DNA from 4 places in the Bacillus siamensis genome. Region 1 is predicted to be linked to each of the others. Evidence: predicted binding sites of a transcription regulator. Region 1 holds the regulator's gene; each other region holds the start of a gene.

Region 1 (7,619 bases):
CATATGGATGTGTATCGCATGGAGGATGAAAGCGAAGACTTAGGCCTTGAAGAATATTTTGAAGGACAAGGCGTCTGTTTAATTGAATGGGCTCATTTAATTCAGGATCAGCTGCCCGCTGAACGGCTGCAGATCGTCATCAAGAGAGCCGGTGATGAGGAAAGGGACATTACCTTTACGGCTTGCGGAACACGGTATGAAACGCTTTGTGAGGAGATTAATAAACATGACAATACTGGCAATTGATACGTCAAATTACACGCTGGGTGCCGCGCTCGTTCGTGAGAAAACGGTGATGGCGGAGTATATTACATATTTAAAAAAGAATCATTCCGTGCGGGCGATGCCTGCTGTCAATTCATTGCTGGAGGATTGCGGCCTAACACCGCAGGACCTTACGAAAATAGCGGTGGCGAAAGGACCGGGATCGTACACTGGTGTCAGAATCGGTGTGACGCTGGCGAAGACTTTGGCTTGGTCGCTGAAGCTTCCGATTTCCGCTGTGTCGAGCCTTGAGGTGCTGGCGGCGAACGGACGGCATTTTCAAGGTCTGATCTGCCCGTTATTTGATGCCAGACGCGGACAGGTGTATACGGGACTTTATGAATATCAGGACGGCCGATTACAATCCGTTCTTCCTGATCAGAATGTGCTTTTGACGGATTGGCTCGGCATGCTGAAAGAAAAAGCGTCTCCGGTTTTATTTTTAGGGCATGATACAGCCATTCATGAAGAAACCATTCTGCATGAACTGACATCTCAAGCAGTGATGGGAACGGCTGCACAGCATAATCCGCGGCCGTCAGAGCTGGCGTTTTTAGGCTTGGAAAAAGAAGAAGCGGATGTCCACAGCCTTGTTCCGGATTATTTGCGTCTGGCAGAGGCTGAAGCGAAATGGATGGAATCTCAAAAATAGGGTGATGGGGATGAAAACGAAAACGGCGATTCGAAGCATGCGGCCGGAAGATATTGATCAAATTTATGAAATTGAAACAGCATCCTTCACTTCTCCGTGGACGAAGGATTCATTTTATCATGAGCTTTTGGAAAATCCGTATGCGCACTACCTTGTCATTGAAAAGGACGGCTGTCTGGCGGGGTATTGCGGAATCTGGATTATTATAGATGACGCGCAGATTACGAACATAGCCATTAAGCCGGAATACCGGGGCCAATCATTGGGAGAAGCTCTGTTTCGCGCTGCGGTAGAACTGTGCAGAGAAAAAAAGGCAAGGAGGCTCTCTCTCGAAGTCAGGGTCTCGAATCATCCCGCCCAATCCTTATATAAAAAATTCGGTCTTCAGGCCGGAGGAATCAGAAAACAATACTATACAGATAACGGGGAAGATGCGTTATTAATGTGGGTGACATTACATGAGTGAAAAACAAGATATTTATGTATTAGGAATTGAAACAAGCTGTGATGAAACAGCGGCTTCAGTCGTGAAAAACGGTAAAGAAATCGTTTCAAACGTAGTCGCTTCGCAAATTGAAAGCCATAAACGGTTCGGCGGGGTCGTGCCTGAAATTGCGTCCAGACATCATGTGGAGCAGATTACCCTAGTGATTGAGGAAGCTCTTTTAAAAGCGGAGATGGGCTTTGGTGATCTCGATGCGATTGCGGTAACGGAAGGACCCGGACTTGTCGGAGCCCTGTTAATCGGAGTCAATGCGGCAAAGGCGTTAAGCTTTGCCCATCAAATACCGTTAGTCGGCGTCCATCACATTGCGGGCCATATTTATGCAAACAGACTGGTAGAGGAGCTTCAGTTCCCGGCGCTTGCTTTGGTTGTGTCGGGCGGACATACGGAATTGGTTTATATGGAAGAGCACGGTTCATTCGAGGTTATCGGAGAAACGCTGGATGATGCCGCAGGCGAAGCTTACGACAAAGTGGCAAGAACGATGGGGCTTCCTTATCCGGGAGGGCCGCAGATTGATAAGCTGGCTGCTGTGGGAACGGATTCTATTCCGCTTCCGCGTGCGTGGCTGGATGAGGGATCTTACAATTTCAGCTTCAGCGGGCTGAAATCAGCCGTGATTAACACACTCCATAACGCCTCGCAAAAAAATGAGGTGATTCCTCCTGAGGATCTTGCCGCAAGTTTTCAGCAGAGTGTCATTGATGTACTGACGGCAAAAACCTCTAAGGCTGCGAAAGAATACGGGGTTAAACAAGTGCTGCTTGCGGGAGGCGTAGCCGCCAACAAAGGGCTGAGAGCCGCTTTGCAGCAGGAATTCAGCCATCCGGGAGATCCTGAGCTTGTTATCCCGCCGCTTTCTTTATGCACGGACAATGCAGCGATGATTGCGGCTGCCGGAACCGTTGCTTTTGAAAAGGGAATCCGGGGTTCATATGATATGAACGGACAGCCCGGCTTGGAATTAACATCTTTTGATCGTCTCACGTTGTAAAACGTGAGGCTTTTTTAATTTATTAACAGATAATTCTAACATATCCACAGGATTGTGAATATATTCAGAAATCCAGGCTGGATAAGGATCTAAAAGTTGTTAGTAAAGTGGATAAAGTCAGAAAATTTTGTGGATAGTGTGTATAAAGCGCTTACTTAAATAGCAGGAAAGGAGAAAAGCTGTGGATAAAAAAGCACCCCTTAAAGAGGTGCTTGACTTTTTCTATTCTTCTGAGGAGAGTTCTTCCCACTCTGCTAATAATCGTTCCAGCTCTTGATTCAGAGCTTCGTTCTCTGAGTGAATGGTCTGTACCTTTTCATGATCCTGATACACGTCAGGGTCGCACAGCAGCTCCTCATTGGCGCTGATTTTCTCTTCGGCGGATGAGACCGCTGCTTCGATTTCTTCAATGCGTCTCAGGCGCTGCCGTTCTTTCTTTTTCCATTCTTTTTCTTCCTCGTATGTTCTTTTTGTGTCCTGTTTGACCTTGCCGGCAGGTTGTGCTTGCTCTTTTTCCTGCCGTTTCATTTCTTCCAATTCCAGCTGCTGGGCTTTTTTCTCGGTGTAATAGTCATAGTCACCCAAATATTCTTCTGCATGATCCGGAGACAGCTCCAGCACTCTTGTGGCGATCCTGTTAATAAAGTAGCGGTCATGCGATACAAATAACAGGGTTCCCGGATAGTCGATCAGGGCGTTTTCCAACACTTCTTTACTGTCCAGATCAAGGTGGTTTGTCGGTTCATCAAGGATGAGAAAGTTTGCTTTTTGCAGCATCAGCTTGGCAAGCGCAACTCTTGCTTTCTCACCGCCGCTTAGAGAACGGACAGGTTTCAGGACATCGTCTCCGCTGAACAGAAAGTTGCCGAGGCATGTCCTGATCTCTTTTTCCGGCATGTCCGGATATTCATCCCACAGCTCGTCCAAGACGCGTTTGGATGAGGTCAGTTCGGCTTGCTCCTGATCATAATAGCCGATTGTGACATTGGAACCGTACGTGATCGACCCGGATTTCGGACTGAGCATATTGTTAATGGCTTTCAGCAGGGTTGACTTGCCGATCCCGTTCGGTCCGACGAGGGCGGCGCTTTCCCCTCTTGTAATGCCGAAGGTCAGGTTTTTCAAAAGCGGCGGCTGGCCGTCATAGCTGATGGAAACATCCTGTACGCGAAGGACGTCGTTTCCGCTCTGTTTTGTAATGTCAAAACGGAAGGCGGCTGATTTTTCATCACCGAGCGGCTTTGCCATGACGTCCATCCGTTCAAGCTGCTTTCGTCTGCTTTGGGCTCTTTTTGTTGTTGATGCTCTGGCCAGATTGCGGTCGACAAAATCTTGGAGCTTGGCGATTTCGTCCTGCTGTTTTTCATACAGCTTCAGGTCTTTCTCATACTGCTCAGCTTTTTGTTCTAAATAGGCGCTGTAGTTGCCGAGGTATTTTTTGCTTTCTGTCCGTGAGACCTCGTACACTTGGCTGACGACTTTATCAAGAAAGTATCTGTCGTGGGAGACAATCAGGATGGCGCCTGAATATCCCTGTAAATAATGCTCAAGCCATGTAAGCGTGTCGATGTCGAGATGGTTCGTCGGTTCATCCAAAATAAGCAGATCAGGCTGGGTCAGCAAAAGCTTGCCGAGTGCAAGTCTTGTTTTCTGACCGCCGCTCAGGCTTTGCACTTTCACGGAATCGTCAAATTTTCCGAAACCGAGGCCGTGAAGGATAGAACGGACGTCCGCTTCATACTGATAGCCGCCTTTATCCTTGAAGTCCTGCTGAAGCCTGTCATAGGTTTTCATCAGTGTCTCAAGCTCCGCGGGGGCGGCCGTAGCCATCTTTTCTTCAATAGAACGCATTTCTTTTTCCATTGCTTTCAGGAAATCAAAAACACTCAGCAGTTCTTCTTTTATGGTAAGCTGGGATTCCAAGCCTGTGTGCTGGGCAAGATATCCCATCGTTAATTCTTTCGGTTTGATTAATTCACCCTTTTCATATGAAAGGTGACCTGCGATAATTTTAAGGAGAGTTGATTTGCCGGCTCCGTTTCTGCCTACAATGGCGATGCGATCCCGAGATCTGACTTCAAGCTTTATATTGTTTAAAATAGGATCAGCGCCAAAAGATTTGGACAGCTGATTAATTTGTAAGATCATCATATTATTTCACCTCTGTTATAATAAGTTAAGTGTAGCTTATCAACCTGCTGTCAGCAAACAATACATCAGAATTGGAACATTATAGGATAAGACATCAGGGAGAAAATAGTGTATGATCAGAAGTAAGGAGAGTTTAAATATGAATGGATTTTCTCATTTTAATGAAGAAGGCCGTGCCCGCATGGTGGATATAAGCGATAAATCTTCAACAGTCCGTACTGCCGCTGCGATATCCAGCGTACACATGAAGCATGACGTGTACAGCAGAATCAAAAACCGCGAGATCGGAAAAGGAGACGTACTGGCTGTCGCACAGGTGGCCGGAATCATGGCTGCAAAGCAGACCTCAGCGATTATCCCGATGTGCCACCCGCTTTCTTTAAGCAGCGTCGACATTTCATTCGGCTGGGAGGAAAAGGATTCCGAAGCCGTTCTTCATATACAGGCAAGCGTAAAAACGAAAGGGAGTACAGGTGTGGAAATGGAAGCGCTAACTTCGGCTTCAGTCTGCGCTTTGACCGTTTATGACATGTGCAAGGCGCTGGATAAAGGAATGGTCATCGGCCCGACCTGCCTCATGGAAAAAACGGGAGGCAAAAACGGTGATTTTAAAAGAGATGCATCTGAGTATAAAGTGGAGGACCAATCATGAACAAGGATCAATCAAAAATTCCGCAGGCGACAGCAAAACGGCTGCCGCTTTATTACCGCTTTTTAAAGAATTTACACGCGTCAGGAAAGCAGCGCGTTTCATCTGCTGAACTGAGCGATGCGGTAAAAGTCGATTCGGCCACGATCCGCCGGGATTTTTCCTATTTCGGGGCGCTCGGCAAAAAAGGATACGGCTATAATGTGGATTACCTGCTGTCATTTTTCAGAAAAACACTGGATCAGGATGAAACGACGAACGTCATTTTGATCGGTGTCGGGAATTTAGGGACGGCGTTTCTTCACTATAATTTCACAAAAAATAATAACACAAAAATATCTATGGCTTTTGATGTGAATCAGAGTAAAATAGGAACTGAGGTAGGCGGCGTGCCTGTCTATGCTCTTAATGATTTAGAACTTCACATTAAGGATGAACCCGTGGCGATTCTTACCGTTCCGGCGGTTGCCGCGCAGTCAATCACCGATCGGCTCGTGTCGCTCGGAATCAAGGGAATCCTAAACTTTACGCCGGCCCGTTTGAATGTGCCGGATCACATTCGAATTCATCATATAGATTTAGCTGTAGAGCTTCAATCATTGGTTTATTTCTTAAAGCATTATTCTGTTTTGGAAGAAATTGAATAACGAAAGGAGGAGCTGCACATGATCGGTCCTGGAAGCCTGGCTGTTATCGGTGTGGTGGCGGTGATTATTTTCGGTCCGAAGAAACTTCCCGAGTTAGGAAAAGCCGCGGGGGACACGCTTCGTGAATTTAAGAACGCCACTAAGGGATTAGCCGGTGAAGAAGAGGAAAAAAAGAAAGAAGAACAGTAAGATAGGATGACGCGTATGAGAGTGAATCAAATGACGCTTGTGGAGCATATTGCCGAACTTCGGAAACGATTGCTGATTGTGGCGTTATCCTTTACGGTTTTCTTTATTGCCGGCTTTTTTCTGGCAAAACCTATCATTGTGTATCTTCAAAAAGCCGATGAAGTAAAAGAGCTCACCCTTAATGCTTTTAACCTGACGGATCCGCTGTTTATCTTTTTGCAGTTCGCGTTTATTATCGGCATCATTTTGACTTCGCCGATTATTCTCTATCAGATTTGGGCGTTTGTCAGCCCGGGGCTGTATGAGAAGGAGCGCAAAGTAACACTCAGCTATATTCCGATTTCGATTGTGCTGTTTGTCGGCGGTGTGTCATTTTCTTATTATATTTTATTTCCGCTGGTCGTTGATTTTATGAAGCGGGTCTCGAATGACCTCGATGTCAACCAAGTGATCGGAATCAGCGAGTACTTTCATTTTCTGCTGCAGCTGACGATTCCGTTCGGGCTGCTGTTTCAGATGCCGGTGCTGATCATGTTTTTAACGAGGCTCGGGGTTGTCACGCCGATGTTTTTATCGAAGATCAGGAAGTACGCGTATTTTGTGCTGCTCGTGATCGCCGCGATGATTGCGCCGCCTGAGCTGCTGTCTCACTTGATGATTACGATTCCGCTTTGCATTTTATATGAGATCAGTATCCTGATCTCAAAAGCGGCGTACCGGAAAAGGCAGACCGGCAGCAGTGAATCCGACCAGGACGTATCAGCATAAAAAAAGCCATTTCTCCATGATGAGAAATGGCTTTTCTTTATTTTTGATTTTTTTTCACTTTAAATGAGAAAGCGAACATTTTAAACGAGATGCTGATATTATAAGCGGCGAAAACCATCAGCAGTATGGAATAAAAAGACCACATACTTCCCGGCGAGCTTGCGGCCAAATACGTAAAGATACAGCCGACTGCGAAATAAATCAAGCCCCAAGTCATTGGGTTCCTCATACAAACAATCCTCCAATAATTAATTGCATTTGTTCACTATGCTGTTCAATATATTTTTGGGCGGGGCCGAGCTGCATGACCACGACAATGGTATTCATCATGACATGGGCGAATATCGGCACAATAATCCGTTTCGTCTGCACATACAAGAACGCAAAGGTAAAGCCCATGGCCGTATATAGCAGCAGGTGTGTGAGGTCCTGATGCACAATGCCGAAAATGACGGAACTGATCAGTCCGGCGAAAAAGAAATTCGTTTTTTCATATAATACACCGAAGATGATCTTCCGGAAAATGATTTCTTCAAGAATCGGCCCGACGATAGAAGAAACGATAATCATGAGCGGCATGGCTTTTATAATGTTGAGAATGGCTTTCGTGTTTTCGGAACCGCTGTTCACGTGAAAGACATACTGCTCAATCATTCCGGCGATACCCTGAGAAAATAAAGCGAGCCATATTCCCGCGACCGCCCAGAGAACGGACATGCCGGCGGATGCTTTCTTCCCGTTTCTTAATGTCTGCTTCGGCGCGGTTCTCAAAATCAAGAGAACGATAATCAGGCAGATAA
Region 2 (7,619 bases), 630 kb from region 1:
AATTCTTTTGCATTCTGATCCAGAAGCCCGTGCGGAAGATCAGTGAAGGCTGCGAGCTCTTCAGGCGTATAGTGCTGCACGCCGTGAAGTTTTTCTGCGAGCAGAAGGTTGTCCCGCACCGTGCCGTCGATGACGGGAGCTGACTGGAATGCAAGGCCCGCGGTTTTCCTGAGCTCTCTGATGTCCCAGCACCTTATTTCTTTTCCGAATACAAGCACTTCGCCTTCATCAGGTGTATTCATCAGATTGCACAGTGACAGCAGCGTGCTTTTCCCCGCGCCGGACGGCCCTATCAACGCCGTAATAGAGCCTTTTTGGATATGTCCGGTTACCTGGTTGAGGACATCAAAGGACGTATTGTTTTGTTTATAGCGTTTGCCGGCCGACAGAAAAGATATTGCCGGAATTTCTTCTTTCATACAGGATGACACCTTTCGTAAAAAAATCAGGAACCGGTGAGATCGGCTGCCGTTTGTTCCGCCGTTTTCGGGTCTGCCTGCCGGGAAGCGAATGTATGCATGACCATTCCCGCAATAATAATGAACAGTCCGGCAAACGAAAGAAGTGACGGAAACGCTGCGGATAAAAAGACGATCTCGCCGATCAGCGCAAACAGAACCTCTCCGGATTGCGTCGCTTCAACAGCAGCGAGCTTCTGCGGCTCATTCCTCACCATATCGGTGGCGCGGAAAAATAACACGGTCGCGATAACGCCCGAACTGAGCGCGACGATAAAGGATTGGAATGTCTGCCCCATTGACGGAAGCCCGTCTCTGTGCCAGCCGAATGCGGCGATCAGAAGCCAAAACGGAAGGCTTGCGAGCGTCATGCCGAGCACGCGCTGAAACGTGTCGAGTTTACCGCCGTATTGCTCCAGCATTTTTCGATTGCCGAGCGGATAGGCAAATGCGGCGATGACGACCGGCACAACACTGAATAGTATCGTGCGCCCGGACAGAGAGCCTGCATGCTGAAGCTGAATCAGGCCTGCTCCGATCAGGATGATGACGGAAGTAACCAGCGAAATCAGCGGGATCTTTTGTCTGACGGGAACCGGGCCCGCCGGTGAATCTTTTGTTTCATAGAAAAACGGCGACAGGAGCACACCCGCGACAATTGTAACCTGCCACGTGCCGGCGATCAGCCAGCCCGGCCCGTATGCCGCCGCAAAGGTAATCGGGGCATAAAAAAGCACGAAGCCGGTAAAGCTCCACTTCAGCCAAAAAAACGGTTTTTTCCGGATTTCATGCCAGAGCGGCACCCATTTTCCTTTCGCATAAACGATCAGAAATAAAAACGGAACCATAAAAAGAAAACGCAGTGAAGAGCTCCACATCCAGTTTCCGCCGGAAAGCTCCATCGCCCTGTTTAAAATAAATGTGACTGCAAAAAACAGAGATGCCAATATTCCGAATATGATGGCTTTCATGAAATCCCTCATTTTGACACATATTTTTTTATACTATACTATTCACCGGCAGGCTTCGCAATGGAATATGTGAAAATAGCGTTTTAACAACTGATGAATGGGAAACAGACATATACGGAGGTGAACACAATGCAGAAAGAGGATATTGAAGTTCTTTATTTTGAAGATGACGGCCGCATTCCGAATAATCCGAATCTCCCGCTTGTCATTTATAAAGCGGTATTTAATGAAGAAACGGTACAAAAAGCGGAGTCCGTCCTCCGCCGGCACGATTGGTCGAACAGCTGGACGGGCGGAGTATTTCCGTATCACCATTTTCACAGCACCACCCACGAAGTTCTCGTCGCGGTAAAAGGAAACGCGGTTTTGAGGTTCGGCGGGGAACAAGGCGCAGACGCCGTTCTTCAAACTGGAGACGCAGCGGTCATTCCGGCCGGCACCGGACATAAAAAACTGTCGGCCAGTTCTGATTTTACCGTGATCGGGGCTTACCCGGGCGGCCGGCAGTACGATACAAAAACGGAGAAAAATGATAGAATTTCAGAAGAAATCAGCCGTGTCCCGCTCCCGGAATATGATCCCTTTACGGGAAAAACGGGCCCGCTTATAAAAATGTGGGAGAAATGACAGGGGAAAAGCGGATGGTCTGTAAAAAAATAGCCTAAAAGAAACGTTATGACACCCCCGCCATATAAATAATTTCATAAACGAAACAATTCACGTTCAAATTTTGTTCAAAAAGTGTTATTATATAAGAGTAATTCAAATTGGGGTTTTTTATGTTTGCTATTTTCAGAGAGGAAAAAGAAATTTTGACTTATTCAATTGTTTTTGTTGATATAAAAATAATACTGAATATGGCAAAGTGAAAAACTGGGTAGTAAACATTTATTTTTGTAACTGATTGTGCACGGATTCACAATCTTGCTTTTTCATGCTTTTCTGCATGAAAGGGGAAAGGCTACCCTTTCCAAAAAAATCAGCACACTGCTTATAGTAAAGGAGAATCGGATATGCCAGAAACAATCGATCAAACAAATGCATCTGTCAGCCAAGGCCAACGCGATCTTATTGATCAGCTGTTAAAACCTGAAGTTCAAGAATCACTGACTGTTTTAGTGGATCAGCTACCAAAACTGACTGAGTTAGTAAATATTTTAACGAAGTCTTATGATTTTGCACAGTCTGTAGCGACAGACGAAGTATTGAAGAGCGATACAGTGGGTGCGCTTACAGAAATTCTTGAGCCTGTGAAAGAAACAGCGAAAGATATTGCGGCTACTGCGATCGAAGCAAAAGACCGCGCGGATGCAAGCAATGACACGATCGGACTTTTCGGCCTGCTGCGCATGCTGAAAGATCCTCAAGCGCAAAAGCTGTTCCGTTTTGCTAACAGCTATCTTGAAATCATGAACGAAAAACAAAAATAATCTCAGATTCAAATTGATATAAAGGACGGAGGATATACGATGTCAAAACATATTGTCATTTTAGGCGCTGGTTACGGCGGAGTTCTTTCTGCTTTAACCGTTCGCAAACATTACAGTAAAGATGAAGCACGCGTAACCGTTGTGAACAAATACCCGACTCACCAAATTATTACGGAACTGCACCGCCTTGCAGCCGGCAACGTGTCTGAACAGGCTGTTGCTATGCCGCTTGAAAAACTTCTTAAAGGAAAAGACGTTGACATTAAAATCGCAGAAGTCAATTCTTTCTCAGTTGATAAAAAAGAAGTCGCCCTTTCTGACGGTTCTAAGCTGACTTATGACGCGCTTGTTGTCGGACTTGGTTCAGTTACGGCTTATTTCGGCATTCCTGGACTCGAAGAAAACAGCATGGTGCTCAAATCCGCTGCGGATGCCAACAAAGTATACAAACACGTGGAAGACCGTGTGCGTGAATACTCTAAAACGAAAAACGAAGCTGATGCAACGATTCTTATCGGCGGAGGCGGCTTAACAGGCGTTGAGCTTGTCGGTGAGCTTGCTGACATCATGCCGAACCTTACGAAAAAATACGGCGTAGACCATAAAGAAATCAAACTGAAACTAGTTGAAGCAGGTCCGAAAATTCTTCCTGTTCTTCCTGATGATCTTATCGAACGCGCGACAAAAAGTCTTGAAAAACGCGGCGTTGAGTTCTTAACAGGTCTTCCTGTTACAAACGTGGAAGGAAACGTCATTGATCTGAAAGACGGTTCAAAAGTCGTTGCCAACACATTTGTATGGACAGGCGGCGTACAAGGCAACCCGTTAGTCGGCGAATCAGGTCTTGAAGTGAACCGCGGCCGCGCGACTGTTAATGATTTCTTACAATCTACTTCTCACGAAGATGTATTTGTTGTCGGAGACAGCGCAGTATACTTTGCGCCGGACGGCCGTCCATACCCGCCTACGGCGCAAATCGCATGGCAGATGGGTGAACTTGTCGGTTACAACCTGTTCGCTTACTTAGAAGGAAAAACGCTTGAAACATTCAAGCCTGTAAACTCTGGTACGCTTGCAAGTCTCGGACGTAAAGACGCGGTTGCCATCATCGGAGCGAACTCTACTCCGCTGAAAGGTCTTCCGGCATCTTTAATGAAAGAAGCAAGTAACGTACGTTATTTAACACATATCAAAGGATTATTCAGCCTGGCTTACTAATCCTTCAAATGACACTGCCGACTTTCTCGGCAGTGTTTTTTTATGTCTGAATGTTAACGTGAACAGTCAGCGCCGCGGCTGATGCGCTGAATTTCTGTCTTCCGTCATCAGGGTTTCTTTCAGGCATCAGGCTGATCAATACCGGCTAATCCGAATACATCTCAGACGAAAGGCACGTTAATCGGGATTATAGGCTCCTTTTGCTGTGCGCCATGCTGATTATCGGTATGATGGATAAGCTGACAGACAGGCAGCATGCCGAGCCCGTTCAGGACTTACATCATGCAAAACCTAACTTTAGTGATTTTATGGACTGTCCGTTAATGGTACAATAGAAATAAATGACAGTATACAGGGAGAAAGGAAAACCGATGGTAACCATAAAAGATATCGCAAAACTCGCTAACGTATCCCACACAACGGTATCCCGGGCACTGAACGGCAGCCCCTACATTAAAGAGCATACAAAACAGAAGATATTAGAGCTCGCTTCACAGCTGAATTACACACCGAATGTAAATGCAAAAAGCCTCGCCATGCAAAAGTCCCATACGATCGGACTGTTTTTTACAAGCGTCACAAACGGAACTTCACACAGCTTTTTTTCCGATACCATCAAAGGAGTAAACCGCACAATCAGCGAGGAATATAATTTGTTCGTCCGCGCGATTGACGACCTGAAAAGCTTTGAAACCATTACGCCCATGAGATATGACGGAATCATCTTAATGAGCCAAAGCGACAGTGATAATTCCTTTATTTATCATATCCGTGAGAAAAACATTCCGCTCGTTGTGCTGAACCGGGACATTGATGACCGGAGCATCACGAATATCCTGTCAAACGATAAAGAAGGCTCCAGACAGGCGGTCGACTGTCTGATCGCAAACGGACACAGAGATATCGCGATCATTGAGGGAAAAGAAGGATTCAGGTCAACTTCTCAGCGGAAAGAAGGCTATTTGTCATCTTTAATTGATCATTCTATTCCGATTAAGCAAGAATACAGTGTAAAAGGCCGCTACGATATGGAGAGCGGCAGTCAGGCGATGGAAAAACTCTTGGCGCTTCAATCACCGCCTACCGCTGTTTTTTGTTCAAATGATGATATGGCGATCGGAGCGATGAACGCCATTTTCGCCAAAGGTCTGAACGTTCCCGAAGACATATCCGTCATTGGGTTTGATGACATCGGCATTTCACAGTACATGACGCCGAGGCTTTCGACCGTAAAACGCCCGGTTGAAAAAATCAGTATCCTCGGCGCAGAGAAGATTCTGGCGCTTATCGCTGATCCGAATACGGCGGCGGAAAAAATATATGAAAACACTGAGGTGATGATAAGAGATTCAATCAAAAAACTCACATAAACTGCCCGTCTGAATATCCGGGTTTTTTGTACGGAAAAATGTTAACGTGTGCATAAATGCAGCAGGAAGCGGACAGCTTGCGGCAGCTGCATTCAATATCCTGAAAAATTCCTTCAGTTCGGTGAAGGCAATTTCTTGCGGGCTTTATCAGTCCGGCAGATCGATTTTTAAGTCCGGTGTGACGTTATAAGGGAAAAGGCGATCCGTGAAAGGGTTGCTTTTTTGTTTTGGAATGAATTGTGAAAATGGGAAGTCCCGAAAATGCAGGCAGAAGAAAAATGTTACTGCATACTTGATTAAGTTATAATCATGGAATGACACTTTAAATAAAGGAAATTTTCATAATATATAATTATTATGGAAGATTGATTTTCAGATCACGTAATGTCAGAGGAGGCTCTCATGAATCACATTTTATATATTGAAGATGACCAAGAAATTGGTCAATTTGTAAAGGATGATTTAGAAGATCGGGGCTATATGATGATATGGCTCACTTCTTCCTATCATTACGAAACATATATAGAAAAGGCAGATTTGATCGTGCTTGATATAATGATGCCCGGTTTAGATGGATTTACAATCGGTCAAAGAATGAAAAAAACACATCCGCAGATCCCGCTCTTGCTTTTAACAGCCAGAACGGGTCTGGAAGATAAACTGAAAGGCTTAGGATTTGCGGATGATTACGTCACAAAGCCCTTTCATCCCGATGAACTGGCCGCTCGAATCGAAGTATTATTAAGAAGATTTGACAAGACTGCCATTCATGAATTGAAGCTAAAACACTTAAGTGTTCATTTGAAAGAAAAAAGAATTTTAAATCATCAAACTCATGAGGAAATATTTTTAACTGACAAGCAGTTAAGGATTTTTTTGCTTTTGCTTAGACATCCCAATCAAATATTAACAAAGGAACAAATTTATGAAAATATTTGGGAACAGCCTTATATCGAAGGGGATAAGACGTTGATGGTGCATATCCGGCATTTACGGCAAAAAATCGAGATCAATCCAAATGAGCCGGAAATTCTTGAAACAATCAGAGGGATTGGATACAGGATTAAACAATGAAATTATCAACAAAATACCTTATTAATATCGTTGCCTCCATTTTGTTTTTTCCGATAGCCTTTTTAGGCGTGAATTTTTTATACTATGTCACATTAACATACATGTTAGATCACCAGGGGCAAGTACACTATGAACCAAACAAATTGGAAAGTGATTGGAAGTCTGATGTGGAAGATTTTTCAGGGAAATCCAATCGGGAAATTACGTCTGCTTTCCCTCACATGAAGCAATATAAACACTCTGATATTGTATGGATAAATGATAAAGGAAAGGTGATGTTTTCGAACTCAGAACGGTGGGCCAAAAAGGGTGAGGTTATTCACGTTAGCGAATTGATAAAATTGATGGAACAAAATCAAAAGAAATATGTATTGCTGAGTGCTTATGTAAATGGGAGTGAAGACAGCGGATATGCATTTTTAGAAACTCCGCGCTCAATTATAGGATCTCAATGGGAGGTTATGAGGGCTAAGTATTCCTATATATGGTTTATCGCCTTGATTTTTGTCTGTTCACTTTTTGTGATTAATTCATGGATGTTTTTTGCGAAAATACAAAAAAGGTTAATTTCTTTAGGGAATCATATGAAAAAACAAGATAATGACGGCATACCGGAATTTGTAACAGTTAAACAGAAGGATGAACTGGGCCAAGTGGAATATTCATTCAACCATATGGTTGAGGAACTAAGGAACAGCAGACAAAAAGAGCGCGAAGAAGGCGAAATCCGAAAAAACTTGATTGCTGATTTATCTCATGATTTAAGGACCCCTCTTACGGTTATAAGAGGGCATACATTTACATTAAAGAATGAAATAAGCAGTGAAAATGGAAAGCATTCTTTAGGCATCATAAACGATAAAATAACGTTTATGGGCGAACTGATTGACAATTTGTCATCATTTTCTCTTCTTGCCGCAGGTAAATTGCCGCTTCATAAAAAGAGTTGTGACATATTAAAGATAATACGTTCCTCGTTAACAGCTTGGTATCCGATTTTTGAGAAAGAGCACTTTACAATAGATATTGATCTGACGGAAAACATCGTATGGGAAATAGACGAGACTTGGATGAAGAGAATTCTTGATAACATTTTTC
Region 3 (7,619 bases), 900 kb from region 1:
GCAGCCAGAATGATCAAAAACAGCAGTTCACTTATGGTGAATCTGAGCATCCGCTAGACCCCGGCTCCTGTCAGCGCTCCCGCAAGTACGTCGGCATAAAATACAAAATCAGTAACACCGCGAGTCCCATTAATACGGCAAGGGGCGTGTGAAAGCGGAAAGGAACGGCCTTGACGATTTCAAACACGCAGCGCTTTGACATCGTTGGCATAGCTGCTGCACAATCTATTTTGCCGGAAGTCGCAGCAGCTTTGATGAGACTGTGTGAGTTTCTGAAAAGCTGCTGTCATGTTTTTCACGCGGATTGGGTGACATAGTGATATGATTTTCTCTTCTTATAAGGAACCGCTTTTTATGAGGTTTATCTTCAAATCTAATGAGCAATGATGGTAAGATAGAAGCAGTTGAAGTTTACAAGCTGAATGATTATACTATTCAAGTCAAAGTGGAATGATGAAAAGGACGTGTCAAAATGAAGCAAGAGACACCGATAACACTCCATGTGAAGTCTGTGATCGAGGATGACGGAAATGAGGAAGTCATCGAATTCCGTACTACCGGATTTTACTATGTAAAACAACAAAAAGTGTATCTATCTTATTATGAAGAACACGACCTAGGCAAAGTAAAAACGATTGTGAAGGTGAGCGAAGGCGAAGTCCTGATCATGAGGTCAGGCGCTGTTAAAATGAATCAGCGTTTCATAACGGGAGCTTCCACAATTGCGAAATATAAAATGTCATTTGGTGAGCTTGAGCTGGAAACAAGCACAAAATCGATTCAATCTGATCTCGGTGAAGAAAAAGGCCGAATCAGCATCGCATATGACATGCATGTCGGAGACGAGCAGCAGCATTTACATAATATGACGATCACGTATGAGGGAGGAACTCACGCATGAACATTGCGGAACAAATGAAGGACGTGCTGAAGGAAGAAATCAAAGCGGCCGTTCTGAAAGCGGGCCTGGCGGAAGAAAGCCAGATTCCGAGCGTACTGTTAGAAACACCGAAAGACAAAACACATGGTGACTATTCGACAAACATGGCGATGCAGCTGGCGAGAATCGCAAAAAAAGCGCCGCGCCAAATCGCCGAGGAGATCGTGGCGTCATTTGATAAAGGCAAGGCTTCCATTGAAAAGATGGATATTGCGGGACCGGGCTTTATCAACTTTTACATGAACAACAGCTACTTAACAAAACTGATTCCGTCCGTGCTTGAAGCGGGTGAACATTACGGTGAGACAAACGTCGGACAGGGCGAAAAGATTCAGGTTGAATTCGTGTCCGCCAACCCGACGGGAGATCTTCACTTAGGCCATGCACGCGGCGCGGCGGTAGGTGACGCGCTGTGCAGCGTGCTTTCTAAAGCGGGCTATGATGTGAGCCGCGAATACTATATAAATGATGCGGGCAACCAGATTAACAATCTGGCGCTTTCCGTTGAAGTCCGTTATTTTGAAGCGCTCGGTCTCGAAAAACCGATGCCGGAAGACGGCTACCGCGGTGAAGATATTATCGCTATCGGGAAAAAGCTTGCCGAAGATTTCGGCGACCGCTTCGTACATGAAGAGGAGAGCGAACGCCGGGCATTTTTCCGTGAATACGGCTTAAAGTACGAGCTTGATAAACTCCGCTCCGACCTGGAGAATTTCCGCGTGCCGTTTGACGTATGGTATTCTGAAACGTCACTATATGAAAACGGAAAAATTGATCAGGCGCTCGAGGCGCTTCGCGAAAAGGGCCATGTATACGAAGAGGACGGCGCGACATGGTTCCGTTCCACAACGTTCGGCGACGACAAAGACCGCGTGCTGATCAAAAAAGACGGCTCATACACTTATCTGCTGCCGGATATCGCATACCATAAAGACAAACTTGACCGCGGATTCGACAAGCTCATCAATGTATGGGGCGCGGATCACCACGGCTATATTCCGCGTATGAAAGCGGCAATTGAAGCGCTCGGTTACAAAAAAGGCACATTGGAAGTTGAAATCATTCAGCTCGTTCATTTATATAAAGACGGCGAAAAAATGAAGATGAGCAAACGTACGGGGAAAGCCGTCACGATGCGTGATCTGATTGAAGAGGTCGGTCTTGACGCGGTCCGTTATTTCTTTGCGATGCGCAGCGCTGATACGCATATGGATTTTGACTTGGACCTTGCCGTATCGACATCTAACGAAAACCCTGTGTATTACGCGCAATATGCACATGCCCGTATTTGCAGCATGCTTCGCCAAGGGGAGGAGCAAGGACTTAAACCAGCGGCGGATCTTGATTTCAGCCATATTCAATCAGAAAAAGAATATGACTTGCTGAAAACAATCGGCGGCTTCCCTGAGGCAGTGGCAGAAGCGGCGGAAAAACGAATCCCGCACCGTGTCACAAACTATATTTATGATCTGGCTTCCGCTCTGCACAGTTTCTACAATGCGGAGAAAGTCATCGATCCGGAAAATGAAGAGAAGAGCCGCGCGCGCCTCGCTTTAATGAAAGCGACGCAAATTACGCTGAACAACGCGCTTCAGCTGATCGGGGTATCGGCTCCGGAAAAAATGTAACCATTCATGAAAGGACAAAGTCTTCGGGCTTTGTCCTTTTTTTGTATATAAAACGTGTGATGTACTTCACAATCCCGCACACCGAGTTTTTGTATGATAAGACTGATATTGAATCAGTGAAAGGGGCAAGCCGAATGATCAATCGTCAACATATTCAATTATCGTTGCAGTCATTAAGCTTAGTGGCAGGGTTTATGGTGTGGGTGCTGATTTCATCGCTCATTTCCCAAATGACATCAGATATTCATTTAACCAAAGGCGAGATTTCATTGGTGACGGCGATTCCCGTTATTCTCGGATCGCTTCTCCGCATTCCTTTAGGGTATTTAACGAACAGGTACGGGGCGCGGCTGATGTTTATGATCAGCTTCATCCTGCTTTTGTTTCCCGTGTTTTGGATCAGTATCGCGGATTCTTTGTTTGATTTAATCGCGGGCGGCTTTTTCTTAGGGATCGGAGGAGCGGTATTCTCAATCGGAGTGACGTCGCTTCCGAAATATTATCCGAAAGAAAAGCACGGTGCCGTCAATGGGATTTACGGTGCCGGAAACATTGGAACCGCCATTACCACTTTTGCGGCGCCGGTTATCGCTCAGGCCGCGGGATGGAAAGCAACCGTGCAGATGTATCTCGTTTTGCTGGCTGTTTTCGCATTACTGCATGTTTTGTTCGGCGACCGGCATGAGAAGAAGGTCAAAGTTTCCGTAAAAACCCAAATCAAAGCCGTTTACCGAAATCATGTACTGTGGTTTTTGAGCATGTTTTATTTTATTACGTTTGGCGCCTTTGTCGCCTTTACCATCTATCTGCCGAACTTTTTGGTTGAGCACTTCAGGCTGAGCCCCGCGGATGCAGGTCTGCGGACGGCCGGCTTTATTGCGGTCTCTACACTGCTCAGGCCCGCGGGAGGATTTCTTGCCGATAAAATGAACCCGCTCCGCATTTTGATGTTCGTTTTCGCAGGGCTTACGCTGTCAGGCGTTATGCTGTCTTTCTCGCCGGCGATCGGCCTCTATGCGTTCGGATCACTGACGGTGGCAGTCTGCTCAGGGATTGGAAACGGGACTGTTTTTAAACTGGTGCCTTTCTATTTTTCGAAGCAGGCGGGTATTGCAAATGGTATTGTGTCTGCTATGGGCGGGCTGGGCGGTTTTTTCCCTCCGCTGATTCTGGCAAGTGTATTTCAGGCAACGGGCCAATACGCGATCGGGTTTATGGCGCTTTCAGAGGTTGCGTTAGCCAGCTTTGTCCTTGTGATCTGGCTGTATTGGCAGGAAAGAATGAAAACACATACGGAGAGAAACAGTCAGAGCCTCAATTCATAATGATCCATTCACAAGATTGTTAGTTTTTTCTGGGTGAGTGCAAATCAAGTCACGTTACAATATACATACGCAACGTGACTTTCTTCGAGGTGAGCTCATGAATATTCTCTCTGTCCGAAAATCTGATAAAGAACTTCTTTCCCGTGAACTGCATGAATTGCTGGAATCAATCAGCACGAAAAAGAAAATGAAAAAACACACCTATTTGTTTCAAGAAGGAATGGATGCAGAAGAGCTTTATCTGATTCAATCAGGGCTCATTGAAATCGGCAAGCTGACGTCTGACGGAAAAGACCTGACACTTAGAATCTGCCAGAAACACGATATTGTCGGGGAACTGACACTGTTCACAGAAGAGCCGAGGTATATGCTCAGTGCAAAAGTGTTAGAGGACGGGGAGGTGCTCGTCATTAATAAAAACAAGCTGGAAAAGGAATTGATTCAAAACGGTAATTTGACGTTTGAATTTATGAAATGGATGAGCACCCATCTGCGAAAAATCCAGTCTAAGATCAGGGATCTGCTTCTTCACGGCAAAAAAGGGGCGCTCTATTCCACCCTTATCCGTCTGTCAAACAGCTACGGGGTGGAACGAAGCGACGGGATTCTGATTAACATTGTGCTGACAAATCAGGATTTGGCAAAGTTTTGCGCGGCGGCACGGGAAAGTGTCAACCGCATGCTGGGAGATCTGCGCAAACAAGGGGTTATTTCGATAGACGAAACCGGAAAAATTATTTTGCACAAGCGGGACTATTTACGATGTGAAATCGAGTGTGAAAACTGTCCGCTGGAGATTTGCAATATTGACTGAAAAAACAAGGACAGCCGGTGTCCTTGTTTTTTCAATTTGTGATACATATACACATGACGGCGAAAAAGAAGCCGGCATTCACGATTTCCAAAATACCGATCGTTTTCGCGGGCCAATTTCTCCCGTGAAAAAACCACGCCCGCAAACTGCTGGGGATAAAAGCGAGAAATGCCCAGCCTGCTCCGAGAAGAGCGGATAAAAAGGGGAGCAACAGGTGATAACCCCATGACCAGTATGCAAATCCTCTGTTTTTTTTCTCCCGGATGACCGACTTCACATAAAAGGAACTTCCAATAAAAAATAGAGCAGATTGAGAGAGAATGAACCAAGCCCAGCCGTCAAGAGCCCCCGTTCCCAGCCAGCAGCTCGCAAGCCCGCCTGAACAAAAGAACAAAACTCCCGCCATATCATTCACGAGTGCCCGTTCGTTTTTTCGGCGGGCATAATGCATATGGATAAGAAACAGCGGCAATAAAGCAAGGCCGACCCAGACGAGCTGCGGTTTATGATAGATAGAAATGATCAAAAAGCAGCATGCCGGAAAACCGTAAATATATATCCACTTTTGATAGGGTTTGAGCCGTTTCTTTTTTAAGGCAAGCGAAACGGGATAAACCGTTAAGTAAAGGAAAAGCCAGCCCAGAAAGAGCGGAATATGCCAGAAAACCGGGCCTCCCTTGACTGTGCCGAGTAAAAACGGAATCAGCAGCATCGCCCATGCGCCGTGCTGATTCGGAATCATCACCTTCATCGAAATCCTCCTTTTGTATGTCATTATAAATGCAGGCATCCTCCTGAGAAGTGATATTCATCATACAAGCTGTGAAATACATCACTGACGCACAGGCTCAATCGGGCTACACTAAAGCTATCATCAGCACAGGAGGCTTTCCTATGAATCAGTGTGACTACTTATTATTTCTGAAACAACTTCCTATGTTTAACGAAGTGCCCCTGTCCATTGTCGAAACTTTGCTGAAAAACGGGACGTTTATCAGCGGCTCATCTGATCAGTCTCCATCCTTTCTTCATTCACAATCCGTTTATGTTGTATTAAAAGGCAGTATCCGTTTTAAGGACAGCAGGCTGCCTGAAGGATCGCAAACCGTTGCGCTGTGGGAAAAAGGCGATGTGTTACCGATTGATGAAAAAGGCGGGCATTCTTTATCGCCTTTTATCTCAGTCAATGCCTCACCGGACATTCTGGCACTGCATATTCCATATTCCGTTTTTAAGCAGATGATGTCTTACCATCCGCGGCTGCAAATGAATTTTTTGGTGATGCTTCAGCAAAATGTCTTTTGTTCCTATCAGTTGTTTTTGAGGTATCTGCATACATCACGCGATGAAAACGCCGAGCCCGGTTCTTAAATAGAGCCGGTTTTTTTCTTTGAAAGAAAACGTCCTGCTATGAACGCCGCCGTCTTTCCTGCTCCTTTGTGTGAACGTTTTGTGAAAAAAGCGGAGTGTGTGACATAGTTCACAAGGAAATACGCTCTCTCTGTTTATAGTGTACGTAGCATCACCTGACTCGGAAGGAGTGAATGATCATGAAGAAAAAGAAAATGAGTCCGCTGTTCAGGAGATTAAACTATTTTTCTCCTATTGAACATCATTCAAATAAACATAGCCAAACCACTAGCGAAGATCGTGATTGGGAGAATGTATACAGAAACAGATGGCAGTACGACAAAGTCGTTCGCTCCACCCACGGCGTCAACTGTACGGGTTCTTGCAGCTGGAATATTTACGTGAAAAACGGAATTGTCACGTGGGAAGGACAAAACTTGAATTATCCATCAACAGGCCCGGATATGCCTGATTTCGAACCGAGAGGCTGTCCGCGGGGCGCCAGTTTTTCGTGGTACATCTACAGCCCGCTCCGTGTGAAATATCCGTACGTGCGCGGTGTGCTGATCAATTTGTGGCGGGAAGCACTGCAGGCGCATCAAAATCCGATTGATGCCTGGAAATCAATCGTTGAAAATCCTGAAAAAGCGAAGTCTTATAAACAGGCAAGAGGAAAAGGCGGGTTTGTGCGCGCTGAATGGCCGGAGGTGCTGAAGCTGATTTCAGCCTCTCTGCTGTATACAGTCATGAAATACGGGCCTGACCGGAATGTCGGCTTTTCACCGATTCCGGCGATGTCCATGATCAGCCACGCATCAGGTTCGCGATTCATGTCGTTAATCGGCGGCCCTATGCTCAGTTTCTATGACTGGTATGCGGATCTTCCGCCGGCGTCCCCGCAAATTTGGGGCGACCAGACGGACGTTCCGGAAAGCAGTGATTGGTACAATTCCGGCTATATCATCACATGGGGTTCAAACGTTCCGTTAACGAGAACGCCTGACGCACATTTTTTGGCGGAAGCCCGCTATAAAGGCGCTAAGGTCATTTCGATCAGTCCGGATTTTGCGGAATCCTCAAAGTTCGCCGATGACTGGCTCAGTATCCGCCAAGGTACTGACGGGGCGCTTGCGATGGCTATGGGGCATGTCATTTTGCAGGAATTTTACGTGAATCAAGAGACGGAGCGGTTTATCAAGTATGCGAAGCAATACACGGATTTTCCATTCCTCGTCACCCTGTCAAAAGAAAACGGCGTATACACAGCGGGGCGGTTTCTGCATGCGAAGGACATCGGGCGGCAGACAAAGCATGATCAATGGAAGCCTGCAGTCTGGAATGAACAGACAGGCGCTCTTGCCATACCGCAAGGAACAATGGGCTCCCGCTGGGACGGTTTGCAGAAATGGAACCTGCACATGATCGATGAAAACACCGGGGAACAGATCGAGCCCCGTCTCTCTGTGCTTGGAATGGAGGACGAAATCGGCTCGGTGCGCATTCCGTATTTTTCAAATGACGGAAACGAAGTGCTCAAGCGGGATCTTCCTATTAAAAAACTG
Region 4 (7,619 bases), 760 kb from region 1:
CTCTAAAAAGCCGCCCAGCACATCAATGAGAGTCGATTTTCCCGCGCCGCTTTCCCCGATAATCCCGATTTTTTTCTTCCCTTTAAAGGACAGATTAAATTCAGACATCGATTCACGGACGGACAAACGCGTAAGCTGTAATTCATCTCCGTCAGTCCACGTATCAAGCTCGAGCGGCTTTTCTTCTTTAAAACCGGGCTGCGCCAAAATCGCCTGAATGGTTTTTCCCGCTTCCTGCCCGTTTAATGTCGCGTGGTAATCATTTCCTACCTCGCGGACCGGGAGAAAGTATTCAGGCGCGAGAATCAGCGCGGTCAATGCCGGACCGAGAAGAATCTGTCCGTCTATCAGCCGCAAGCCGAGGAACACCGCCACTGTCGCCACCGACAGCATCGTGAAGAAATCAAGGGCGAATGATGATAAAAACGCGACCCGGAGCGTGCTCATCGTCGCCTTGCGGTATCTCTCACTGACATGAAAAATATTTTTGCTGTGTGATTTGCTTAATCCTAAAAACCGCAATGTCTCCAGTCCGCGGAGCGAATCCACGAAATGATTGGAAAGCGTCTGATAGGACTTCCATTGGCGATCGGCTTTTTTCTGTGCGACAAGTCCGAGCAGAATCATAAATACAATCAAAATCGGAAGCGCAAGAATCAGAATCAAAGCCGATGTTTTATCCTGAAAAAACACGTAAATGACAACGGCAGCCGGCACGATCGCCATGCTGACCATTTTCGGCAGAAACAGCTCTAAATAGCGGCGGAACTGGCTGATGCCTTCCATCGCCAGCGTCACCATCCGGCCTGTCCCCTCTTTTTTCGCAAAGCGGGGGCCGAGACGGAATATTTGCTCAAGAAATCTTTTTCTTAAGTCTGCGCCGGTTTGCGCGGCATATTGGTACACGATTTTCTGCCGGACCGTTGTCACCGCATGCCGGACCAAAAACGCAAGCAGGAAAAAGCCGATAACCGGATAAAGAGAAGCAATCCGCTTCCCGTTAAATAATCCGGTTACCGCCTGGCTCAGCCATTCCGCCTGCAAGATAATGGCGGCCGTTTGTATGATCGTTAATCCCGTAATGATCGCAAGAATCCGCTTCATTCCTTTATAAAGAAACAGGTCTTTTCCCATTAATAAGTCATAGGCTCCTTATGGCTGACGCGTTTCCGGAAGACATAATAGCTCCAGATCTGACTGCCGATGACAAACGGCAGCAGAGTCAGTGCGACAATTGTCATGACTTTAAGTGAATAATCACCGGAAGACGCGTTAGCTACTGTTAAGTCATACGCGCTTTTCAGCGAGCTGACCATGACGCGCGGGAACAGGGAGATAAAAATCATCGCGACTGTCAAAGCGAGACCCGCGCCGGTCATACCGAATGCCCAGCCGTCTTTTTTCTTGCTCATGAACACAATGGCAAGAACGTTGCAGATGACAATCAGCACGAATATTGGAATCGTGATGTTTGCCCGGCGTGTAAACATATCCGTATCGTATGCAGACATCGCAAAGAAAGCAAGTACAACAAGAAAGATAACACCGATTACGCGTTTTGCCATTTTTCTCGCACGCTCTTGTAAATCACCGATCGTGCGCAGGGTGATAAACATTAAACCGTGCAGGAATGAAAGAAGGGTGACGGCTGCTCCGCCAAGAACGGAATACACGTTCACAATATCTGAAAAACCCGCGTGAATGTTCATGTGTCCGTCAATCGGCACGCCGCGGAACAAGCTTGTAAAGATAAGGCCGAATACAAACGGCGGGATAAGGCTTCCGAAGAAAATCACCCAGTCCCATGTTTTGACCCATTTCAGATTGTTCACTTGCCCGCGGAATTCAAATGCCACGCCGCGGCCCATCAAGGCAAGAAGAATGATGATAAACGGAATGTAATATCCGCTGAGCATCGTTGCATACCAGTTCGGGAATGCTGCGAAAATCGCTCCCGTACCTGTGATCAGCCACACCTCATTCGCATCCCAGAACGGGCCGATGGTGTTAACCAGCACTCTGCGTTCTAATTCATTATGGCCAAGAAATCGGGTCGAAATGCCGACACCGAAATCAAAACCTTCTAAAAAGAAAAATCCGACAAACAAAATCGAAACGAGTATAAACCAAAGATCATGAAGTGACCCCATGGTAGACCTCCTGACTGAACGGATCTGTTGATACAGGGACATCCTTGTGATCATCATGGTCCGCACCTTTTTTAATTTCACGAACGAATAGGAAAACAAGCAGCGCGCCTAAAATCAAGTACATGACGCCGAAGCTGATAATTGAAAACAGCAGAGATCCTGTCGTTACGTTAGGCGAAACGGATTGTGCGGTCGTCAATTGCCCCATGACCGTCCACGGCTGGCGCCCGATTTCAGTCATAATCCATCCGGCAGAGTTCGCAATGAACGGGAATGCGATCAGTGCGATCATGCCCCGTAAATACCACTTGCTTGTATGAAGCTTTTTGCGGCGGTTCAGAATAAAGCCGGCAATCGCGGCGAAAATCATAAGCGCGCCTGCACCCGCCATGATGCGGAAGCTCCAGAACGTCGTTTTAACAGGCGGGATATAGTCGCCTTTTCCGTACGTTTTTTCGTATTCTTTTTGAAGAGTTTTCATCCCTTTAACACTGCCGCTGAACTTCTGATAAGCCAAGTAGCTGAGTGCGTAAGGAATTGAAATTTCTGATGTGTTTTTTTCTTTATTCGTATCAATGTTCGCAAAAGCCGTCCATGCGGCAGGATCACCGCTGTCATCCCAAAGCGCTTCACTGGCGGCCATTTTCATCGGCTGTGATTCCATTAAATGCTCAGCCTGCATATGTCCGCTGAACGCAACGCCGATACCGGCGATCAGACCGACAATCATTGAAAGCTTGAAAGATTTATGGAAGAAAGGCACTTCTTTTTTCTTCAATAATTTATATGCGCTGACACCGGCGATAAAGAAAGCACCAGTTGCAAGCGCCCCGAAAATGACGTGAGGGAATTCAACCCAAAGCTGAGGGTTTGTCAAAAGCGCCCCGAAATCATTCATTTCCGCGCGGCCATTTTTAATCGCAAAGCCGACCGGCTCCTGCATGAATGAGTTTGCCGTCAAAATCCAGAAAGATGACATAATCGTCCCGAAGGATACAAGCCAAATGCAAAGCAAATGCACTTTTTTAGATAAACGGTCCCAGCCGAAAATCCATAATCCGATAAAAATAGATTCCATAAAAAACGCCAAAAGCGCTTCAACCGCAAGCGGAGCTCCAAATACGTCTCCGACAAAACGAGAATAATCAGACCAGTTCAATCCAAACTGGAATTCCTGAAGAATCCCTGTGACGACGCCGACAGCAAAGTTAATTAAAAAGAGATGTCCCCAAAATTTAGCCATTTTGAGATAGGTCTCTTGTTTTTTGACAACATAAAGCGTCTCCATCAAAGCAACCATAAACACAAGCCCGATAGACATAGGCACAAACAGGAAGTGAAACAATGTTGTAGATGCAAATTGTATGCGGGCTAAAACCAACTCACTCATGATGTTTTTCCTCCAATCTGGTAAATTGCTCAACATTTCACAAACACGACAAAACCATTGCTCGGTATTTCACAAGAAATGATATATTTGCTCAATGTTTCACAAATTTGTCAAAACTAATGAATTATCAGCCTGCACTCCCTAGGGGGCAGCTGCTGTCATAGAAATGATTCAATATCATTACTTTACAACGATTCCGCCTAAAAAAAAAGATCGATATACCTAAAAATAGGCTGAAATTGTGACCGATTAATGTCGAATTTGTAGAGATTTTATGTCGGCACCTAGGATTTTTGTCCCTTCCATATCGTACCTCTTTTTTATTCGTGTGGCGAACAAAATGCTTTATTCAGCGAGAAAGGCCGCCATATCGCCTTTTTGAGAAAGAAAATGAGAGGAAAGTAAGTTTTCTAGTAAATTCTTAATATATGAACAATTTAAATTTTTTAGTATACTTTAAATGGGGATATTTTTCACTACATAACGACTGGGGGAACAAGCATGGGAGAACTTCAACCAAATTTGCAAACGGATTCACTCCAAAAACAGCAACGGACTGATAATTGGTTTGCCAGAGCAATGAATATAAGAATCGGCATTATTCCTCTTCCTATCTATATCCTGCTCTTCTTGCTTATTACGGTGTTTGTCATGAAACACGATGTAAAAAGCGACATCCTGACATCGATTGCGGTCATGAGTTTTTTTGGATTTACCTTCGGCCAGATCGGAAAATCCATTCCGATCGTGCGTTCCATCGGCGGCCCTGCGATCCTCGCAACCTTTATTCCGTCCGCTGTCGTCTACTACCATCTGCTTCCGAAAGACATTATTACATCAACAACAAAATTCACGGAAAACTCTAACTTTCTCTATCTATTTATTGCCGGTATCGTCGTCGGCAGTATTCTGGGAATGAAAAGAGAGACTCTCGTCAAGGCTTTCGTCAAGATTTTCATTCCGCTGATTGCCGGTTCGATCGCGGCCGCCATCGTCGGCTTATGCGTCGGGACGCTGCTCGGGCTCGGTTTTCAGCACACACTGCTTTATATTGTCGTCCCGATTATGGCGGGAGGTGTCGGCGAGGGCGCGATTCCTTTATCCATCGGCTACTCCGATATGATGCCGATGTCCCAGGGAGACGCCTTTGCGCTTGTGCTGCCGTCCATCATGCTCGGCAGCCTGTGCGCCATTATGTTATCGGGTTTGCTGAACGTCATCGGGAAACGCAGGCCGGAATGGACGGGCAACGGGAAGGTTGATAAGTCTGATCAATCCGCTCCTGTATTGGAACAGCCGGCCAATGACAATGCGTTTAATCTGTCTTTTTTCGCTTCGGGGGGGATTTTAGCGGTTTCCCTGTATTTAGTCGGCATGCTGGCGCATGATTTCTTTCAGCTTCCGGCTCCTGTCGTGATGCTCGTCCTTGCCGTGCTTATTAAGCTGTTCAGGCTGGCGCCGGCCTCGATTGAAAACGGAGCTTTCGGCGTTTCGCGTTTTTTCTCGACGGCCGTGACCTATCCGCTCTTATTTGCGATCGGCGTTTCAATGACACCGTGGGACAAACTGATTGCGGCTTTTAATATCAGCAATATCATTACCATTTTATCCATAGTCATTACGATGATAGCCGTCGGTTTTCTGACCGGTAAATGGCTGAATCTGTACCCGATTGAGACGGCGGTCATCAATGCCTGCCATTCCGGTCAGGGCGGCACAGGCGACGTCGCGATCTTAAGCGCCGCTGAACGGCTTGAGCTTATGCCGTTTGCCCAAGTGTCGACCAGAATCGGCGGGGCGATTACCGTGAGCGTCACCCTCCTGTTGCTTCATCAATTCTATTAAACGGAAAAAAGCCTCCGCCATATGCGGAGGCTCTGTTATTTCATCACATTTTGGATATAAGAGCCGAATGCCGTACCGGACATGCCCGGCGATACACGGACACGGTGAAGCGAGTAAAGCCCCTGATCTCTCGATGCCGCTCCCGGCTCCGTCGTGACCGCCATACGGTAGCCTGCAGCAGCTGCGGCTTTTAAAGTTTCCTTATTATATCGTCCGACAGGGTAACTGATTACAGACGTCCGCTGCCCGAACATTTGGTCAAATAAACGCTTAGAGTCCGCCATTTCGCGTCGCTGCTGCTGAGGCGTGAGCCCGTTCAATTCGAGATGGTTCATCGTATGGCTTTGAATGGAAATGCCGTGTGCGGCCATCTCCTTCATCTGCTTCTCAGTCAGGTGATTTTTATGTCCGATAAAGTTACCGATCATGAAGATGGTCGCTTTCATCTTATATTTCTTTAAAATGGGATACGCCGCTTTCACATTGTCGGTATAGCCGTCATCAAATGTGATCAGCACGCATTTTTCACGCGGCTCTCTATCCTCCGTCAGCATCAGATAGGCTTCTTCCGGAGTCATCGTATAATAGCCGTGATCATGAAGCCACTTCATATGCTGCTGAAATTCTTCCTTCGGCACACGCAGGCTGTTTCCCTCAGAAATGCTGTGGTACATCAGAATCGGCAGTCTCGCCGTTCCTTTCGTTTTAACCCAGGCGGACGTATCCGGCTCCTTTTTGATTTGGCGCTTTACAGACTTTTCATCGTGGTGCGCTTCTGCCTTCGGAATGCTCTCTTCGGCACTTGCCTCATGGTCCGAACAGGCGGCAAGCGTTAACAGAGCAGCCAAAAGGCACATGCACGTAATCATGCGTTTCATGGTTTTCCTGCTTTCTGTCTACTATTTACTTTTTATATCGGTCGACGGGCAAAAATTGTTACATCAAAAAAGCCGGACATTCAGCTGTCCGGCTTTGCGTCATGAGCGGATTCTGATTTCTGTTTCACTGTCGAAAAAATGAGCTTTATTCATGTCGAAAGCGACAGTCAATTCCTCACCGGCATGAATGTCATGGCGGGCATCAATCCGGGCGATAAAATCCTGATCCCCGATCCGGGAATAAACCATAATTTCTGACCCGAGCAATTCCGCGACATTGATTTTAGCTGTGATGGATGAATTCTTATAGGATTCTACCACAATCAGCTCGTCATGTATGTCTTCCGGGCGGATGCCGAAGATCACATCTTTACCGGCATAGCCTTTTTCCCGGAGCATTTTCATTTTCCCTTCCGGCACGCTGAGAGCGGCTGAACCGATCTGAATAGCGCCGTCAGTCAGCTTTCCTTTAAAAAAGTTCATCGCGGGGGAGCCGATGAACCCGCCGACAAAAACGTTTTCCGGATGTTCATAGACTTCTTTCGGCGTGCCGATCTGCTGAATCTTCCCATCCTTCATGACTACAATGCGTGTCGCCATCGTCAGCGCCTCTGTTTGGTCGTGCGTCACATAGATCGTAGTTGTTTGCAGTCTTTGATGGAGCTTAATAATTTCAGCCCGCATCTGCACCCGAAGCTTTGCATCCAGATTTGACAGCGGCTCATCCATTAAAAACACTTTGGCGTCCCTGACGATCGCCCGTCCTAATGCAACACGCTGCCGCTGCCCGCCGGAGAGCGCCTTCGGTTTGCGGTGCAGATACTCTGTGAGCCCCAGCATTTTCGCTGCTTCTTCGACCCGTTTTTTAATCTCCGGTTTCGGCATCTTTCTCAGCTTCAGACCGAAAGCGATATTATCATAGACCGTCATATGCGGATACAGCGCATAGTTTTGGAACACCATGGCGATATCCCTGTCTTTAGGAGCGATATCATTCACCCTCGTGTCTCCGATATAAAAATCGCCCTTCGAGATGTCTTCCAGCCCGGCAACCATCCGCAATGTTGTCGACTTTCCGCATCCCGACGGACCGACAAACACGATAAACTCTTTATCTTTAATATGAAGGTTAAAATCATCGACAGCCGCTTCTTTTTGATCGTAATACTTATAAATATGCTCGAGCCGAAGTTCCGCCATGTATATCCCCCTTTATTTGTAAACGCTTTCTTAAATAGGATTGTAACAGCCTCCGGCGGCGGCGTGTATAGGCAATGTTCATAAAAAAAGCCGGCAGCCTTCGTGCACATTTCCCATTTACTGTGATTTTTCATACTGCAGGCAAATGAAATAAGC

Evidence for each region. The regulator Rex, encoded in region 1, represses fermentation and respiration genes when NADH is low (regulators of the CRP and FNR family bind a similar motif). The targets are predictions, from matches to a motif close to TTGTGAAATATTTCACAA.
Region 2: the regulator Rex is predicted to act here: its motif matches at 2,334-2,351, upstream of ABDB98_RS06375 (DUF1641 domain-containing protein).
Region 3: the regulator Rex is predicted to act here: its motif matches at 6,176-6,193, upstream of ABDB98_RS17710 (nitrate reductase subunit alpha).
Region 4: the regulator Rex is predicted to act here: its motif matches at 3,628-3,645, upstream of ABDB98_RS18435 (cytochrome ubiquinol oxidase subunit I).

What each region holds. Positions count from the first base shown of each region.
Region 1 is NZ_CP155579.1:573,788-581,406, forward strand. Features, by position in the region: gene tsaE (tRNA (adenosine(37)-N6)-threonylcarbamoyltransferase complex ATPase subunit type 1 TsaE) at 1-246, shown strand, start outside; gene tsaB (tRNA (adenosine(37)-N6)-threonylcarbamoyltransferase complex dimerization subunit type 1 TsaB) at 227-916, shown strand; gene rimI (ribosomal protein S18-alanine N-acetyltransferase) at 927-1,382, shown strand; gene tsaD (tRNA (adenosine(37)-N6)-threonylcarbamoyltransferase complex transferase subunit TsaD) at 1,375-2,415, shown strand; gene ABDB98_RS03070 (ABC-F family ATP-binding cassette domain-containing protein) at 2,638-4,566, opposite strand; gene moaC (cyclic pyranopterin monophosphate synthase MoaC) at 4,706-5,218, shown strand; gene ABDB98_RS03080 (redox-sensing transcriptional repressor Rex) at 5,215-5,862, shown strand; gene ABDB98_RS03085 (twin-arginine translocase TatA/TatE family subunit) at 5,881-6,051, shown strand; gene tatC (twin-arginine translocase subunit TatC) at 6,058-6,819, shown strand; gene ABDB98_RS03095 (YdiK family protein) at 6,857-7,048, opposite strand; gene ABDB98_RS03100 (CPBP family intramembrane glutamic endopeptidase) at 7,045-7,619, opposite strand, start outside.
Region 2 is NZ_CP155579.1:1,204,875-1,212,493, forward strand. Features, by position in the region: gene ABDB98_RS06360 (ABC transporter ATP-binding protein) at 1-419, opposite strand, end outside; gene ABDB98_RS06365 (DMT family transporter) at 446-1,429, opposite strand; gene ABDB98_RS06370 (cupin domain-containing protein) at 1,559-2,056, shown strand; gene ABDB98_RS06375 (DUF1641 domain-containing protein) at 2,443-2,859, shown strand; gene ABDB98_RS06380 (NAD(P)/FAD-dependent oxidoreductase) at 2,899-4,077, shown strand; partial or broken gene ABDB98_RS06385 (hypothetical protein) at 4,185-4,412, shown strand; gene ABDB98_RS06390 (LacI family DNA-binding transcriptional regulator) at 4,449-5,447, shown strand; gene ABDB98_RS06395 (response regulator transcription factor) at 5,850-6,521, shown strand; gene ABDB98_RS06400 (sensor histidine kinase) at 6,518-7,619, shown strand, end outside.
Region 3 is NZ_CP155579.1:3,567,038-3,574,656, reverse strand. Features, by position in the region: partial or broken gene ABDB98_RS17745 (bacteriocin biosynthesis protein AlbG) at 1-319, opposite strand, end outside; gene ABDB98_RS17740 (DUF1934 domain-containing protein) at 473-901, shown strand; gene argS (arginine--tRNA ligase) at 898-2,568, shown strand; gene narK (nitrate transporter NarK) at 2,703-3,893, shown strand; gene fnr (fumarate/nitrate reduction transcriptional regulator Fnr) at 3,991-4,707, shown strand; gene ABDB98_RS17720 (YwiC-like family protein) at 4,739-5,458, opposite strand; gene ABDB98_RS17715 (Crp/Fnr family transcriptional regulator) at 5,602-6,078, shown strand; gene ABDB98_RS17710 (nitrate reductase subunit alpha) at 6,258-7,619, shown strand, end outside.
Region 4 is NZ_CP155579.1:3,708,304-3,715,922, forward strand. Features, by position in the region: gene cydD (thiol reductant ABC exporter subunit CydD) at 1-1,134, opposite strand, end outside; gene cydB (cytochrome d ubiquinol oxidase subunit II) at 1,134-2,150, opposite strand; gene ABDB98_RS18435 (cytochrome ubiquinol oxidase subunit I) at 2,134-3,540, opposite strand; gene ABDB98_RS18440 (2-hydroxycarboxylate transporter family protein) at 4,042-5,385, shown strand; gene ABDB98_RS18445 (polysaccharide deacetylase family protein) at 5,421-6,263, opposite strand; gene ABDB98_RS18450 (ABC transporter ATP-binding protein) at 6,363-7,463, opposite strand; gene ABDB98_RS18455 (PucR family transcriptional regulator) at 7,581-7,619, opposite strand, start outside.